Regions from separate parts of the Knoellia sp. p5-6-4 genome, predicted to be linked through region 1. Evidence: riboswitches for the same ligand, from Rfam matches in the RefSeq annotation. Region 1 holds a riboswitch; the other holds the start of a gene.

Region 1 (7,199 bases):
AGCTCGACTTGCCGGCGCCGGTGGCGCCCGCCACGAGCAGGTGGGGCATCTTCGCGAGGTTGGCGATGACGTAGCCGCCCTCGACGTCCTTGCCGACGCCCATGACCATCGGGTGCTCGTTGCCGCGGGCCGCCTGGCTGCGCAGCACGTCGCCGAGGCTGACCTTCTCGCGGTCGGCGTTGGGGATCTCGATGCCGATCGCGGACTTGCCCGGGATCGGGCTGAGGATGCGCACGTCGGCCGAGGCCACGGCATACGCGATGTTCTTCGACAGCGCGGTGACGCGCTCGACCTTGGTGCCCCGGCCGAGCTCGACCTCGTAGCGGGTGACGGTGGGGCCGCGGCTGAACCCGGTGACCTGCGCGTCGATGTCGAACTGCTCGAGGACCTGCGTCAGCGACTCGACCACGCGGTCGTTGGCGGCGCTGCGGGTCTTGTGCGGCGACCCGGGCTCGAGGATCGCGTTGTCGGGCAGGGTGTAGGTGATGTCGCCGGCGAGGGCGAGCTGCTCCACCCGCTGCGGCAGCGGCGTCGTGGGTGGGGCCTCGAGGGCGGCCTTGACCTCCACCGCCGGACTCTGGGCGGCGCCACCGGGCTCCTTGGTCGAGCTGGGGGCCAGGACGCCAGGCGTCGTGGGGCGCTTCTGGCCGGGGCGCAGCCGCTTGCCGTCCGGGGCGACGACGGCGGCCTGCTCGAACGGCATGTCGCCGTCGAGGTTGCCGTCGGCGTCGGGGCCGATCTTGCGTCGCTGCCGCTTGGGCTTCTCCTCCTCGGGCTCCTCGACGGGTGTGCCGCGGTGCAGCAGGTGGTCACGCAGCTCGGCGAGCCGCTCGGGGATCATGTGGACCGGCGTCGCGGTCAGCACGAGCAGCCCGAAGAAGCCGAGCATCAGGAGGATCGGCACCGTGCCGTAGACGCTGACCGCGGCCTCGAGGGGGCTCGAGGCGAGGAAACCGATGATGCCGCCCGCGTCACGCATGGGGTCGGCGCCGTCCGGCGGCTGCGGGATGCCCTTGGCGACGTGCACGAGGCCGGAGGCCGCGAAGGAGAGGGCCCCGAGGCCGATGCCGATCCGGGAGTTGGCGGTGGACTCGTCCGGCGCCCGGAGCAGGCGCAGGCCGAGGAAGAGCAGGGCGAGCGGCACGGCATACGCGACCCGGCCGAACGTCCCGGCGACGACGGCGTGGACGACGTCACCGACGACGCCCTCGAACGCCCACCACTCGCGCGCGGCGACGACGATGGCCAGGCCGATGAGGGCGAACCCGAAGCCGTCGCGGCGGTGCTCGGGCTCGAGGTCACGGGCGCTGTGGCCGACGCGGCGCACCGCGCCGCCGGCGACGTGCGCCATGCCCATCCACGTCCCCCGGATCGCGCGCAGCGGCAGCGGCAGGCCGCCGCCCTTGGCCTGCCCGCGCGGGGCCGCCTTCTTGGTGGCGGGCTTGCGGTTGGCCGGGCGCGTGGACGTGCTGCGACTCGTCGAAGAGCGCGCGGAGGTGGACGGACGTGTCGCCATGCTCCGCACGGTACGCGATCGCCTCTGCGGAAACACGCGTCACACGCGCCACAGCGAGCGGTTTCTTGCCCGCGACGGCATCCTCCGAACGGTGGACCCGCCTATCGGGATTCGGCCATTTCCGCAGGTCAGGGCACCAGCGTCGGCGCGGACGTGCCACCCTGAGGGTGCGTCTGGCGGGGCCTGCGTCGACGCTCTGGCGGGAGCGTCGACGCAGGCAGGCCTGGCCACCGCGCCCCTCGCCCCCGCCACGCCCGCTGTCCTTTGGGGCCGGGTCTCAGATGGCGGGAAACACCACCGACCTGGTGGCGCCGGGCGGACGTCGCTCGCTACCGTTCCCGCCAAGGTCATGAGTGCCAGCGCGCAGCCCCGGCTTGCTGGCCAGCAACCCTCCTCCGCGGTGGGGTGCTCCGGGTGACGACCGGGTCGCCTGCGCCCGCAGGTGGCAAGCGCGGACCCGCGGCCACTCCCCCGGGTCCACCGGACCCCAGGAGCACGCCGTGTCCATCGCCAGCACCAGCCGCAACCGAGCCCCCGAGACCCACACCGGGCAGGCCCACCACCGTCGCCACCTGCGGCCCGTGCCCGGCGAGCCCGCCGGCGCGGGCCCGGTGCCCCCGGTGGTATCGGCCGACCTCGGCGTGCCGACCCTGCACCGCACCGTGGTCGACTACGCCAACCTCGACCACGCCGCCTCCACACCGGCTCTCGTCTCGGTCAAGCAGGCCGTCGACACCGCCCTGCGCACCTACTCGTCGGTGCACCGGGGCAACGGGTATGCCTCGCGCGTGACGAGCCGGTGGTACGAGGCGGCCCGGGAGGAGGTCCGGCGCTTCGTCGGTGCGCGTGAGGGCGACGAGGTCGTCTTCACCCGCAACACCACCGACTCGTTCAACCTGCTCGCCCGCGCCCTCCCCCGGGGCACGGAGGTCTTCGTCTTCGAGGCCGAGCACCACGCCACGCTGCTGCCGTGGGCGGGCCGCACCACCCGCCTGCCGGTCCCCGGCAGCCTCGACGATGCGCGCGTGCTCCTGTCGAGCGCGCTCGAGCGCTCCACCGCCCGCCACCGCCTTGTGGTGATGTGCGGGGCCTCCAACGTCACCGGCGAGGTGTGGCCCGTGCGCGAGCTCGCCGAGGTCGCGCGCCAGCACTTCGCCCGGGTGGCCCTCGATGCCGCGCAGCTCGCCCCGCACCGCACCATCGACCTCGAGGCGCTCGGGGTGGACTACGTCGCCTTCTCCGGCCACAAGCTCTACGCGCCGTTCGGCGCCGGCGTGCTCGCGGGGCCGGGCGACTGGCTCGACCAAGCCGCCCCGTACCTCGCCGGCGGCGGCGCGACCGCCTCGGTCACCGAACGGGGCACGAGGTGGCACCGGGGGGCGGCGCGCCACGAGGCCGGCTCCCCCAACGTGATCGGCGCGGTCGCGCTGGCGGCGGCGTGCTCGACGCTGGCCGAGCACCGCGAGGCCGTCGAGGCGCACGAGATCGCCCTGGGCCGGCGGCTGACCGAGGGCCTGGCCGCCGTCGACGGCGTGCAGACCTACTCGATCTTCGGCCCCGACCACGAGCGGGTGCCCGTGGTGGCGTTCACGGTCGACGGCCTGGACTCCTCGCTCGTGTCGGCAGCCCTCTCCGCCGAGCACGGGATCGGCGTGCGGGACGGCAAGTTCTGCGCCCACCTCCTGGTGGACGCCCTGCTCGACGACCCGTATGCCGCCGGCCCGGCGACCGCGGTCCGCGCCAGCGTCGGGCTGGCCAACACCGCCGAGCACGTGGACCGGCTGCTGTCGGCCGTGGCGTCGCTGGCCGCCCGGGGGCCCGCCTTCGAGTACGAGCGCGGCCCTGAGGGCTGGACGCCGGTGTCCGACCCGCGCGACCTCAGCCTCCCCCGCCCCTGGTGAGGCGGGAGCAGGCCGAAGGGTCAGCCGGGTCAGGACCAGCGCGGTTGCTGGTCGCGGGGCGTGCCTGGCGGCGCCTCACCGTGGTGCGAGGTCCCACCTCTCGCGCCAGGACAGCACTCTTCACGCGAGAGCTGGGACCTCACGCACGTGGGGCGCTTGGGCCAGGCGGCGGAAGAGGTCAGGACCAGCGCGGGTGCTGGTCGCGGTCGAACCTGGTGTCGACCCCGTAGATCGGGGCGAGGATCGCGATGGTGACGAGAATGGCGAGAACGATGAAGAAACCCATGGCAGAAATCTTGCGCCCAACCTGATTACCGCCACGAGTGGCAGAAATGCCATCTCCCATAGATTTTCCGCCATCTCCTGTGTCACGCTGTCGGCATGCTGCACAACGTGGCCGTGCCCCTGGTCAACACAGTCTCCCCGTTCGAGTTCTCCGTCGCCTGCGAGGTCTTCGGCCTCGACCGCACCGACCAGGGCGTGCCGCCCTTCGACTTCGCGGTCTGCAGCGAGCAGCCGGGGCAGCCGGTCCCGACCGAGATGGGCTTCACCCTCACGGCCCAGCACGGCTTCGACAGGCTGGCCGAGGCCGACCTCATCGTGGTGCCGGCGTCGCGGCCGCGACAGGCCCCCGTCCCCGCGCCGCTCGTCGAGCAGCTGCGGGCTGCCGACGAGCGGGGCGCCTGGGTCATGTCGCTGTGCAGCGGCGCCTTCACCCTGGCCAAGGCCGGGCTGCTCGACGGCAGGCGCGCCACGACGCACTGGATGAACACCAACGAGCTGGCCGAGGAGTTCCCCGCCGTCGACGTGGTGCTGGACGTGCTCTTCGTCGAGGACGGCAACATCATCACCTCGGCCGGCACCGCCGCCGGCATCGACGCGACCCTCCACCTCGTGCGCAAGGAGCTGGGCGCGACCGTGGCCTCCGCGATCGCGCGCCGCATGGTCGTTCCCCCCCAGCGCGACGGCGGTCAGCGCCAGTACGTCGAGGCGCCACTTCCCGCGATCGAGGCCGACTCCCTCCAGCCGGTGCTCGAGTGGGCCACCGAGAACCTCGCCGAGGACCTCTCGGTCGAGACGCTGGCGCGGCGGGCCATGATGTCGGAGCGGACCTTCGCCCGCCGGTTCCGGGCCGAGACGGGCGCGACACCGCACGCCTGGGTGACCGCCCAGCGGGTACTGCTCGCCCGGCGCCTCCTCGAGGACACCGACGCCTCCGTGGAGCAGGTCGCCGGCCGCACCGGACTGGGCACGGCCGCCATCCTGCGCCACCACTTCACCCGTCAGGTCGGCACCACGCCCCAGGCCTACCGCCGCACGTTCCGTTGTACGGGCTGACAGGCGCCACTGCTGAATCCACGTCAATGAAGTCATCAGCCTTCATTTGTCGCTATTAATGCCCTAGGCTTCATGCATGTTCGTCCTGACTGCTGACCAGAAGCGCAGCACCCGGCACGGCGACCGGGTGCCCCAGGCCCTGGCGACCCTCGAGGGCGCCCTGGGCCCGGGCCCGGACTCAGGCGTGGCGCTCCCCTTCGAGCGGACGGTGGGCGACGAGATCCAGGGCGCGCTCTCCTCCCCCGGTGCCGCGGTGCGGGCGGTCACCGAGCTCGTGCGGCTCGGCGACTGGCGGATCGGGCTCGGGGTCGGCGCGGTCGACACGCCGCTGCCCGACTCCACCCGGGCCGCCTCGGGCCCCGCCTTCCTCGCTGCCCGCGAGGCCGTCGACAGGGCAACCTCCTCCCCCACCGACCTCCGGGTCGTCCACGCTGACGGCGCCGGCCACTACGGTGGGGCCGACCGGGCGCGACAGGCAGAGTCCGCCCTGTGGTTGCTCACGGTGCTGCTGCGACGCCGCACCCCCGAGGGATGGGAGATCGTCGACATGGCCGACACGGGCCTGACCGGCCGGGACATCGCCGACCGGCTCGACATCTCCCCCTCGGCGGTCAGCCAGCGCCTGGCGCGGGCCGCCCTCCACGAGGGGCGCCGGGGTGCCGAGCTCGCCGAGGCTCTTCTCGCCGAGGCGGACGCGTGAACAGCACGCTCGCCACCGTGCTGGTCATCGGCGTCCTGGGCGTGGTCGCCCTCGCCGGCGGTGGCCTCCTGACCACCCTCGTCTTCCGGCAGGTCGACCGCGGTGACCACGTCGCCCCCACCGACGAGGCCGACTCGGTGGAGGCCGCTCAGGAGATCCTGCGCGGCGGCGCCTGGATCGGCGTGCTCGAGCGGACCGCGATCTACGCCTCCATCGTGGCCGGCTGGCCCGAGGGCATCGCGGTCGTCCTGGCCGTCAAGAGCCTCGCGCGCTACCCCGAGCTGCAGGCGGGCAAGAAGTCCGCCGCCGCCGAGCGGTTCATCATCGGCACCTTCGTCAGCACCCTGTTCGCCTGCGCGTGCGCGGGCGTCGCCATGTCGCTGCTCTGATCGTCGCTGCCCTGACCGCCACCTGACGCGGGTCAGGCCTCGATGACCACCGGGATGATCATCGGGCGCCGGCGGATCTTGCCGCCGACCCAGCCACCGACGGCGCGTCGCACGACCTTCTCGAGCTGCTGCGTGTCGGTCACGCCCTTGCCGGTGGCCTCGGCGAGGGCCTGCTCGATCTTGGGACGCACCTGCTTGAAGATCTCGTCGTCCTCGGCGAAACCACGCGCGTGGATCTCCGGGCCGGCGGCGATCTTCCCGGTGGCCGCGTCCATGACGACGATGACCGAGATGAAGCCCTCGTCGCGCAGGATGCGGCGGTCCTTCAGCAGCGCCTCGTCGAACTCGCCCACCGAGGAGCCGTCGACGTAGGTGTAGCCGCACGGCACGGCGCCGACGATGCGCGCCTTCCCGTCGACGAGGTCGACTACCACGCCGTCCTCGGCGAGCACGACGTTGTCGCGGTCGACGCCGGTCTGCACCGCCAGCTCGGCGTTGGCCACGAGGTGGCGCCACTCGCCGTGCACCGGCATGACGTTGCGGGGCTCGACGATGTTGTAGCAGTAGAGCAGCTCGCCGGCGCTGGCGTGGCCGGAGACGTGCACCCGGGCGTTGCCCTTGTGCACCACGTCGGCACCCAGCCGCATGAGGCCGTTGATGACCCGGTAGACGGCGTTCTCGTTGCCGGGGATGAGCGAGGAGGCCATGAGCACCGTGTCGCCCTCGCCGACGTCGATGCGGTGGTCGCGGTTGGCCATCCGCGACAGGGCCGCCATGGGCTCGCCCTGAGACCCGGTGCAGATGAGCACGACCTGGTTGTCGGGGAAGTCGTCGAGCCGCTTGACGTCGACCAGCACGCCGTCCGGCACGTGAAGGTAGCCCAGGTCGGCGGCGATGGTCATGTTGCGCACCATCGAGCGGCCGACCATGGCGACCTTGCGCCCGGCCTTCTCGGCGGCGTCGAGCACCTGCTGCACGCGGTGGATGTGGGAGGAGAAGCAGGCGACGATGATGCGGCGGCGGGCGTGCCGGAACACCTTGTCGATGGCCGGGGCGATGTCCTTCTCCGGCGTGGTGAACCCGGGAACCTCGGCGTTGGTGGAGTCGGTCATGAACAGGTCGACGCCCTCCTCACCGAGCCGCGCGAAGGCGCGCAGGTCGGTGAGCCGGCCGTCGAGCGGCAGCTGGTCCATCTTGAAGTCGCCGGTGTGCAGGATCGTCCCGCCAGGAGTGCGGACGAAGACGGCGAGCGCGTCGGGGATGGAGTGGTTGACGGCCACGAACTCACAGTCGAAGACACCGAGCTGCTCGCGCATGCCCTCCTTCACCCCCAGGGTGTAGGGGGTGATCTTGTG
Region 2 (7,199 bases), on a different contig from region 1:
CAGCGACCGCTGGAGCGTGGAGGCTGCGTTGGCCTCGCTCTCGAACGCGAGCGCCCGCCGCAGGGCCTGACCGCCCTGGCTGGCCTGTCCGGTCAGGACCTCCCGCTGGTGCGGTTCGAGGGTCCGGGGCTCGGTGTCCCACACGAGGAGGGTCCCCAGCCGCTGGCCGGCCACTCGGATGGGCAGCACCACGAGCACGGAAGCCTCCTCCAGGGGTGACCCGACAGCCGGGACCCTGGCGCGCACGGCCTCGGTGGACTCGAGGAACAGCGGCTCTCTGGCCAGTGGTGCGAAGGTCGAGGCGTACGGGGCGTCCCAACCGCTCCCCGCGAGCTCGTCACCCGGCCGGGACCCATAGCCCGCGTGGCCCAGGACCGCGGTCGGCTCGCCCTCCCGGCTGACCAGGACGACGGCACGGCGCAGGCCGCTGGCGGCCACGGCGTCGCGGCACAGGGCCTCGGCCACCTCGGGCGGGGTTACGGCCTTGGCCAGGTCCTGGGCGCAGCCGAGGAGCTGGCTGGTCAGGCCGAGGGAGGTGCGCAGCTCGCCCTCGCGCCGGTCCAGCTCGCTCTGGGTGTAGGACTCGGTCTCGGAGAGACGGATCAGGACGCTGGCCACGGCGCCGATGGCGAGCACGGAGTAGGTCGCCACGCGCATGGACAGGCTCGCCCACCACACAGCACTGAACCGCTCGGCTGCGAAGGCGTTGAACAGCAGGTCGTAGACCGCGAGCGAAAGGGCGACCCCGACCCAGCCCCGGAGCGTGGTGGCGTCGCGTCCGGAGCGCCTGATCCACGTCACCGCGACGATCGCGGTGAACGCCGCCATGGCGTACTCGATGCTGAGGAGGGGTGGGGTGAACGACGTGTCCGGCCGCAGGAGAGTGGGAAGCGGGATTGCGTTCACGGCGAGAAGCACCGTGAGGCCGGCGCCGAGACCCGCCGCGGGCAGGCGCCACACCACAGGTGCTCTGAGGGCTCCGGCAAGTGCACCCAGCGGGAGGGCCAGGTGGAACATCAGGTAGAGCGCGGCGTTGCTCTGGTCGTTCGTGCCAAGGGGGCCCCCGCCGGGGTTGACCGTCGGGAACGAGATGAGCTGCAGGACCATCGCCAGCCACCCGACTGCCAGGCCGGTGCTCACCCAGCTCAGGGCCGGGTCGCGCTCGGCCCGCCAACGGGCCGCAAGCACCACGAGCGCGAAGGCAGCGCTGATGGGCGCCGCAGCGAAGAAGACGACCGAGAGGCCGCGGGGTGGCACCGCCTCGAGCAGCAGGGCCACCACATAGGCCACCGAGGCCAGGGCGGCCACCGCCACGGCGGCGTAGAGGTCGAGCCTGCGCTCCGGCCGCGGCCGGCGCGGGTCGACTTCCCAGGTGGCCGGCCGCGTGAGGGTGGCGTCGCGAACGCTCATGCTGGATCGCCTGCCGGGTCGGCGACGGGGCGAGCGGTCATCGGCACTCCTCTGGCGACGTGCACCCCCCTCGACCGGCGCACCGGGGTGTGCACCTGCAGGGGGCTGACGCCAGGCGGACTCATCACCCCGGTTGGGTGATCGGGGGCATCCGCCTGTGAGGTCGACGTCGCGATCTGCCTCCTCAGTGTGTGGTCGCGGCAGGGGCATTCGCTAGGCCGTTGGACCCTCTTTGATACCCCGGGCGGTGTGCCCCGTACGCCATATCGACCCAGACCGGGCGATAGCGGCCTGAGGGCGTCAGGAGCGGCCCACTGTCGAGCCCAGCCCCCGCCGGGGGCTTGCGTATTGCGGCGAGCCGGAGGAGTATTTACAACCTGATGGTTGTAGATCAGTCCACCGATGACGACGTCGACCGGCTCTTCCACGCGCTGGCCGACCGTACGCGCCGCGACATCGTGAGGCGGGTGCTCGTGGGCGAGTACTCGGTCTCGGCCCTCGCGCGCAACTACCCCCTCAGCCTCACGGCGGTTCAGAAGCATGTGGCCGTCCTCGAGGAGGCGGGGCTCGTGGTCAAGCACCGGCACGGACGAGAGCAGCGGGTCTCGGGCCAGCCGGACGCCATCCGACGGGCCCAGGAGCTGCTTGCTGCTTACGAGGACCTGTGGCGCGGCCGGTTCGAGCGCATGGCCGACCTGTTGGACGAGGACAAGCAAGGAGAGAACGCATGAGCATCACCAGCATCAGCAAGGACACCGACCAGCTCACGATGACCGTGACCGCGGACTACGACGTGTCCGCGGATCGGGCCTGGCAGCTGTGGGCCGACCCCCGCCAGCTCGAGCGCTGGTGGGGACCACCGACCTACCCCGCCACCGTGGAGCAGCACGACCTCCGCGAGGGCGGGCACGTGGACTACTACATGACCGGCCCCGAGGGCGACCGGCACCGCGGGTGGTGGAACGTGCGCGAGGTCGAGGCGCCGCGCGTGCTGGTGGTCGAGGACGGCTTCGCCGACGAGTCCGGAGCACCCAATTCCGACATGCCCACCATGGTGATGCGGGTGGAGATCACCGACCGGCCGGGTGGGGTCACCGTGACCATCTCGTCGCGATTCCCCTCGCTCGAGGCGATGGAGCAGCTGCTCCAGATGGGCATGGAGGAGGGCCTCACGCAGGCCATGGGCCAGATCGACGCGATCCTCGCCGGCGAGCCCGCCCGGGCCCGTTCCTGACGGCCACCACAGGTCCACCCCGGGGCGCCACGACGCTCCGGGGTGTGGCCCGCGCCGGCGCGACACACACCACCATCGTCCCCCGGGCTTCAACAGAGTCGGTATGCCGCGACGGGCCGCCCGCGGCTCCCGCACCACATGGCGTGGGCCTGGGTCGGAAACGATCCGTCCGCCTGGGCGCGGCATCCCGCTTCAGGCCTCGTCGGGTCCGTCGACGTTGACCACTGCCTCCCCGCGTCCGGCTCGCACCACGATCACCGCGGCCTCTTCCGATGCCGGGTTCCCCTCGCGGTGCACGGTGTGCGGCGGCACGAAGACAAAGTCACCGGGTTGCGCGTCGATCACGTCCTGCCCGCCAGGTCCGGACTCCATGCGCAACAGCCCCGAGAGGACGTAGATGTGACTCTCGTAGTCTCCGTGGTGGTGCCACCCGGACACCATCCCGGCCTCGGTCGTGACGTGGCCTGCCCAGCTGCGATCCGTGCTGGCGGCCTGCTCCCGGTGCATGCCTGGTGTCACCTGGCCCTCTGAGCGATCTGCTGGCCGGATCAGCTTCACCCGCTTTTCGTCGCCCATTGCGCGCTCCCTGTTGCCGCGACTTGCCCACCTTCGACGCTGCTCTCGAGCGCGACGCAATGTCAAGGCGCCTGTGACGGGGTCGGTCTGGGGCACGCACCCCACGCAGCAGACGGACCCACCGGCCGAAGGCCACAACGGGGTATGGTCTCCTCGCGGTCAGGACGGTCGAACTACACCATGGTCATCCGAGGTTCTAGTGACCACAAACCCTGACCCCCCGGGCCTCTAGCTCAATTGGCAGAGCTGCGGACTTTTAATCCGTAGGTTGTGGGTTCGAGCCCCACGGGGCCCACAAACGCACAGGTCAGAAAGCCGCCGCCTTGGCCTCCGAGGCGCGTGTCCGACAGGGCGGCTTCAGCAGGGTGACGACGTGGCGGTAGTCGACATCCAGTCAGGCCAGTACAACGAAGGTGGCTTCGGCGACTTCCACGTCGACCTTTCCATCGTTCCGGCCGCCTGGTGGGCACGGACTCATGAGTGCGCTGGTGACACCCCGTGGGGCAGCGACAGCCCGAAGGGCAGGGCTCGCGAGTGGGATGGCTTGTACCGGATCCGTTCAGCGCCCGCTGGAGGCAAAGGCAGATCCGACGCCGCTTGGACCGTTGATGGAGTCGAGCAGGCGGCGTCGGTTGCGTCCGGATGACCTCGACCCTCCGTGGCGCACTCGATCCTCTGTTGGAGCTCCTGCGGCCTGGCCGGCTCCTCGAGGCCATCGAATCAGGACTCATTGATGACCAGACGCCCGTCAACGACCGCCCTGGCAGAGAGACATCGTGCGCGGTGTTCTATCGGCATTGCAGCCGGCCGCGGCTGATCCTGGTCGCCCGGGCTCCCAGCTCACTGGCCCGGAGGCGTGTAGTCGACCCTCTGCTCGGTCGCCTCGTCAACCTCCTCAGGAGTCATCAGGACGACGGTCCGGACATGGGCCAGCCCGCTGGAGTTCACGGCCAGGGCGACAGCGGCCGCGGCCTTGTTGTCCGGCAGCTCGCAGAGGGTGTACACGTCGTCCTCACCGAAGGCGAAGTCGAAGGTCACCATGCGTCCGCCCAGGTCAGAAGCGAGCTTCTCCACGACAGCCGCTCGGGCGCTGCCGCCCTTGGCCAGGACTCCCTTGGCTCCAGCGCTGTCGTAGCGCGCAATGATCATGTAACGGCTCATGTGGTCCTCCTCCAGGTCGCCACGGATGGGAGCCACGCTTCAACCACCACACCTGCGCAACAACCCCCATCGTGGTGAGCGACGGGTGAACCGGGACCACGCGAAAGCGAGCGCTTCGAGCACGCGGATAGGACGGTCCGATGACCGGTACTGCCGCCGCTCACCACGAAGGCAGCCGGGCGGCAAGGCGGCTCACCCGTCAGGAAGACGTAGACGGCCGCCGGAAGAGCGCCACCTGCAGGAAGTCGTGCGAGAAGGTCGGCTCCTCGTGGGTGTGGCCGGGCGGCATGAGCCGGGCGTCCACCAGCTCCAGCCAGGCGAACATCTCCGCCAGCTCATCCAGCGTGTACCCGACCCCGCCCTCGAGGTGCCCGTGGAGCAGCAGGTCCTTGTCCGACGCCGTGCTCCCCATCGCCCCGGCCGTGAAGGTGCAGATGCCGTACACGCCGTCCGGCGCCAGGGCAGCCGACAGCCCTTCCATGTAGGAGATCCGCCGGTGCGGCGCAAGGTGGTGGAAGCACCCCGAGTCGTAGACGAAGTCGAAGGGACCGCCGGCCACCGGCTCGCGCACGAAGTCCACCAGCCGGTAGTCGGGCCCCGGCCTCGACGCCCCCGGACCGGCGGCACCCGCCCTCTCCCTCCGCGACCGAGCCGTCTCCACGGCATACGGGGAGATGTCGATGCCGGTGACGGCAAATCCCTGGGCCGCCAGCCACGTGCTGTTGCGCCCCAATCCGCACCCGACGTCCAGGGCGGAGGACCCCCGTCCACCCGGCAGCAGGCCCTCCGCCTGCCACGCGGGCAGCGCCGCGTCGGGCAGCTCGGAGGTCAGCGGGTGCCCCTCTCGCTGGAACAGCCCGTCCCAGAACGCCGAAGCCGCGTCGCTGGTCCGCTCGGCCCCGTCGGCATAGAGACTGTCGAGCAGCTCCATCAGCTGGCCGTAGGTGGTCACGCGCACCGGGATTCCTCCTGCCTCAGACGACTCGCAGAGTCTGGCACGAGGCGGCCTTGTCCCCGACGAAGGAGCCCTGTCGGCGCTTTCTCCTACAGTGGAGACAGCTCAGGAGAGGCAACGACAAGTACCTGGCTTGTTGCCCGGCAACCTCCACCGCGGAGGTGCCCCAGGGGAAGAGCGGACCGTGCCGAACCCGGCCGGTAACAGCGGATCCGCAGCGCGCCAAGGGATCCCCGTCACCAGGAGGTCCTGTGCCTTCCAGCCACGCATCCGCCCAGCCGTCCGGCGACCACTCCGCCGACCGCCGACCACCCCGGCGGCCACTGACCGTTCTCGTCGACGACACGCGCGACTTCAAGGACGGCAGGCCGGCGCTGACGGCTCGCACCTCCGAGGAGGCGCTCGCCCTCCTCCGCGGGCTCGTCGACACCCCCATCGACGACCTCTGGCTCGACTACGACCTCGGTCTCGGCGACACGGCCCAACCCGTCGTCGACCACCTCGTCGAGCTGGCCGCAGCCGGCAGCCCCCAGTCGATCAGCACCATCCGCGTGCACAGCTCCAATATCCACCACGGGCACCGGATCTGCGCCGAGCTCGTCGCAGCGGGCTACCCCGCGCGGCGCAGCTACGCCGCGAACATGTGGGTCAGGGTGCGGTGGCAGGCGCCGCCGCGCTGACCACGTCGGCGACCTCCTCGGGGTGGGTGAAGAGGTTGTTGTGCGAACCCGGCAGCACCTCCACCCGTGCCGACGGACTGCCCGCAGCCGCTGCGACATCGGCCATCCACTGTTGTGGCGCAAACGAATCCGCCTCACCGGCGGTGAGCACGAGCGGCACCTCGAGGTCGCGCACCCGCTCCTCCGGGCGGTCGCGCCGCCCCGACCCGATGACGCTGACCAGGTCGGCGCGCAGGCGCGCGACGTCCCTGGCCGCGACCACCAGCTCTGCCGGGCTGTCCTTGCGGTATGCCGTGGCCGCGCCTCGCAGCAGCCCCGGCCATGAGCGGTGCTCGGGCCGGAAGGTCAGCCCTGCCAGCACCAGAGACAGGTCGGGGCGGTCGTGCTGGAGGCGGAGGGCTGCGCCGAGGGCGACCTGCGCGCCAGTCGAGTGCCCCACGACGACAACGGGACCGGCGAGGTCGGCCTCCCTGGTCCAGCGTGCTGCGGCCTCGCCCATCGGCTCGACCAGCGGTGGCACCCTCAGTCGGGGACGTCGCCACGCCAGCAGGTCGAGCACGACGCAGCGCAGCCCGCGCCGGGCCAGCACCTCGACGGTCGGCAGGGTGTAGCGCGGCAGCCCCAAGCCGGGCAGGAGCACCACCGTCGCGCGCGCCGGCGTCATCGGGGCGACCTCGATCGCCTGCACCCAGGCCGCGCCCACCCGGATCCAGGTCTCCCGCTTCCGGGTCTCGCCCTCGGGGGGCGCGGTCGCTTCATTCATTGCCAGCCAGCGTAGGTGTGACCAGCGCCGTCCACCTCTTCAGCGCGGGTCGAAGGAACTCCTGAGGTGCGGCCGACGTCCAACCGGCATGCCGCGCCAGACCATCGTGCTCACCGCCGTCGCCCTCCTCGCGGTGAGCCTGGTCACCGGGTGCGGCTCCAGCAACGGAGATGGCGCTCCGGCGGGCGATGCCTCCGCCCTCTTCGACCGGCGCGCCCGAGAGGTGGCGGCCGTCTGGACGGAGGGTGACCTCCTCGAGCGGTGGCGCACCAGCATCGTCCCCGCACAGGGCCTCACCATCGAGCCCGACTGGACCCCGCGTGAGACCCTCAAGGCCGCGTTCTACGGGGGCTGGGTCCGCACCGCAACCGCCCTGCCCACCACGCCGGGCACCGGGCAGGTGCGCCACCTGGACGGCAC

Evidence for each region. Region 1 has a riboswitch for S-adenosylmethionine ahead of P2F65_RS14085 (aminotransferase class V-fold PLP-dependent enzyme). Riboswitches for the same ligand answer to the same signal wherever they lie in the genome.
Region 2: linked by a shared signal. The riboswitch ahead of P2F65_RS10430 (cyclic-phosphate processing receiver domain-containing protein) and the one ahead of P2F65_RS14085 (aminotransferase class V-fold PLP-dependent enzyme) in region 1 are both predicted to bind S-adenosylmethionine.

Annotation. Positions count from the first base shown of each region.
Region 1 is NZ_JARGZF010000002.1:547,050-554,248, forward strand. Features, by position in the region: gene P2F65_RS14080 (DNA translocase FtsK) at 1-1,516, opposite strand, end outside; SAM riboswitch class IV at 1,862-1,974, shown strand; gene P2F65_RS14085 (aminotransferase class V-fold PLP-dependent enzyme) at 2,017-3,417, shown strand; gene P2F65_RS14090 (helix-turn-helix domain-containing protein) at 3,799-4,755, shown strand; gene P2F65_RS14095 (hypothetical protein) at 4,832-5,455, shown strand; gene P2F65_RS14100 (hypothetical protein) at 5,452-5,844, shown strand; gene P2F65_RS14105 (ribonuclease J) at 5,877-7,199, opposite strand, start outside.
Region 2 is NZ_JARGZF010000001.1:2,149,132-2,156,330, reverse strand. Features, by position in the region: gene P2F65_RS10465 (SpoIIE family protein phosphatase) at 1-1,410, opposite strand, end outside; gene P2F65_RS10460 (metalloregulator ArsR/SmtB family transcription factor) at 1,791-2,141, shown strand; gene P2F65_RS10455 (SRPBCC domain-containing protein) at 2,138-2,644, shown strand; gene P2F65_RS10450 (cupin domain-containing protein) at 2,837-3,151, opposite strand; tRNA gene P2F65_RS10445 (tRNA-Lys) at 3,443-3,515, shown strand; gene P2F65_RS10440 (GYD domain-containing protein) at 4,061-4,381, opposite strand; gene P2F65_RS10435 (class I SAM-dependent methyltransferase) at 4,581-5,339, opposite strand; SAM riboswitch class IV at 5,440-5,549, shown strand; gene P2F65_RS10430 (cyclic-phosphate processing receiver domain-containing protein) at 5,588-6,016, shown strand; gene P2F65_RS10425 (alpha/beta fold hydrolase) at 5,985-6,779, opposite strand; gene P2F65_RS10420 (hypothetical protein) at 6,868-7,199, shown strand, end outside.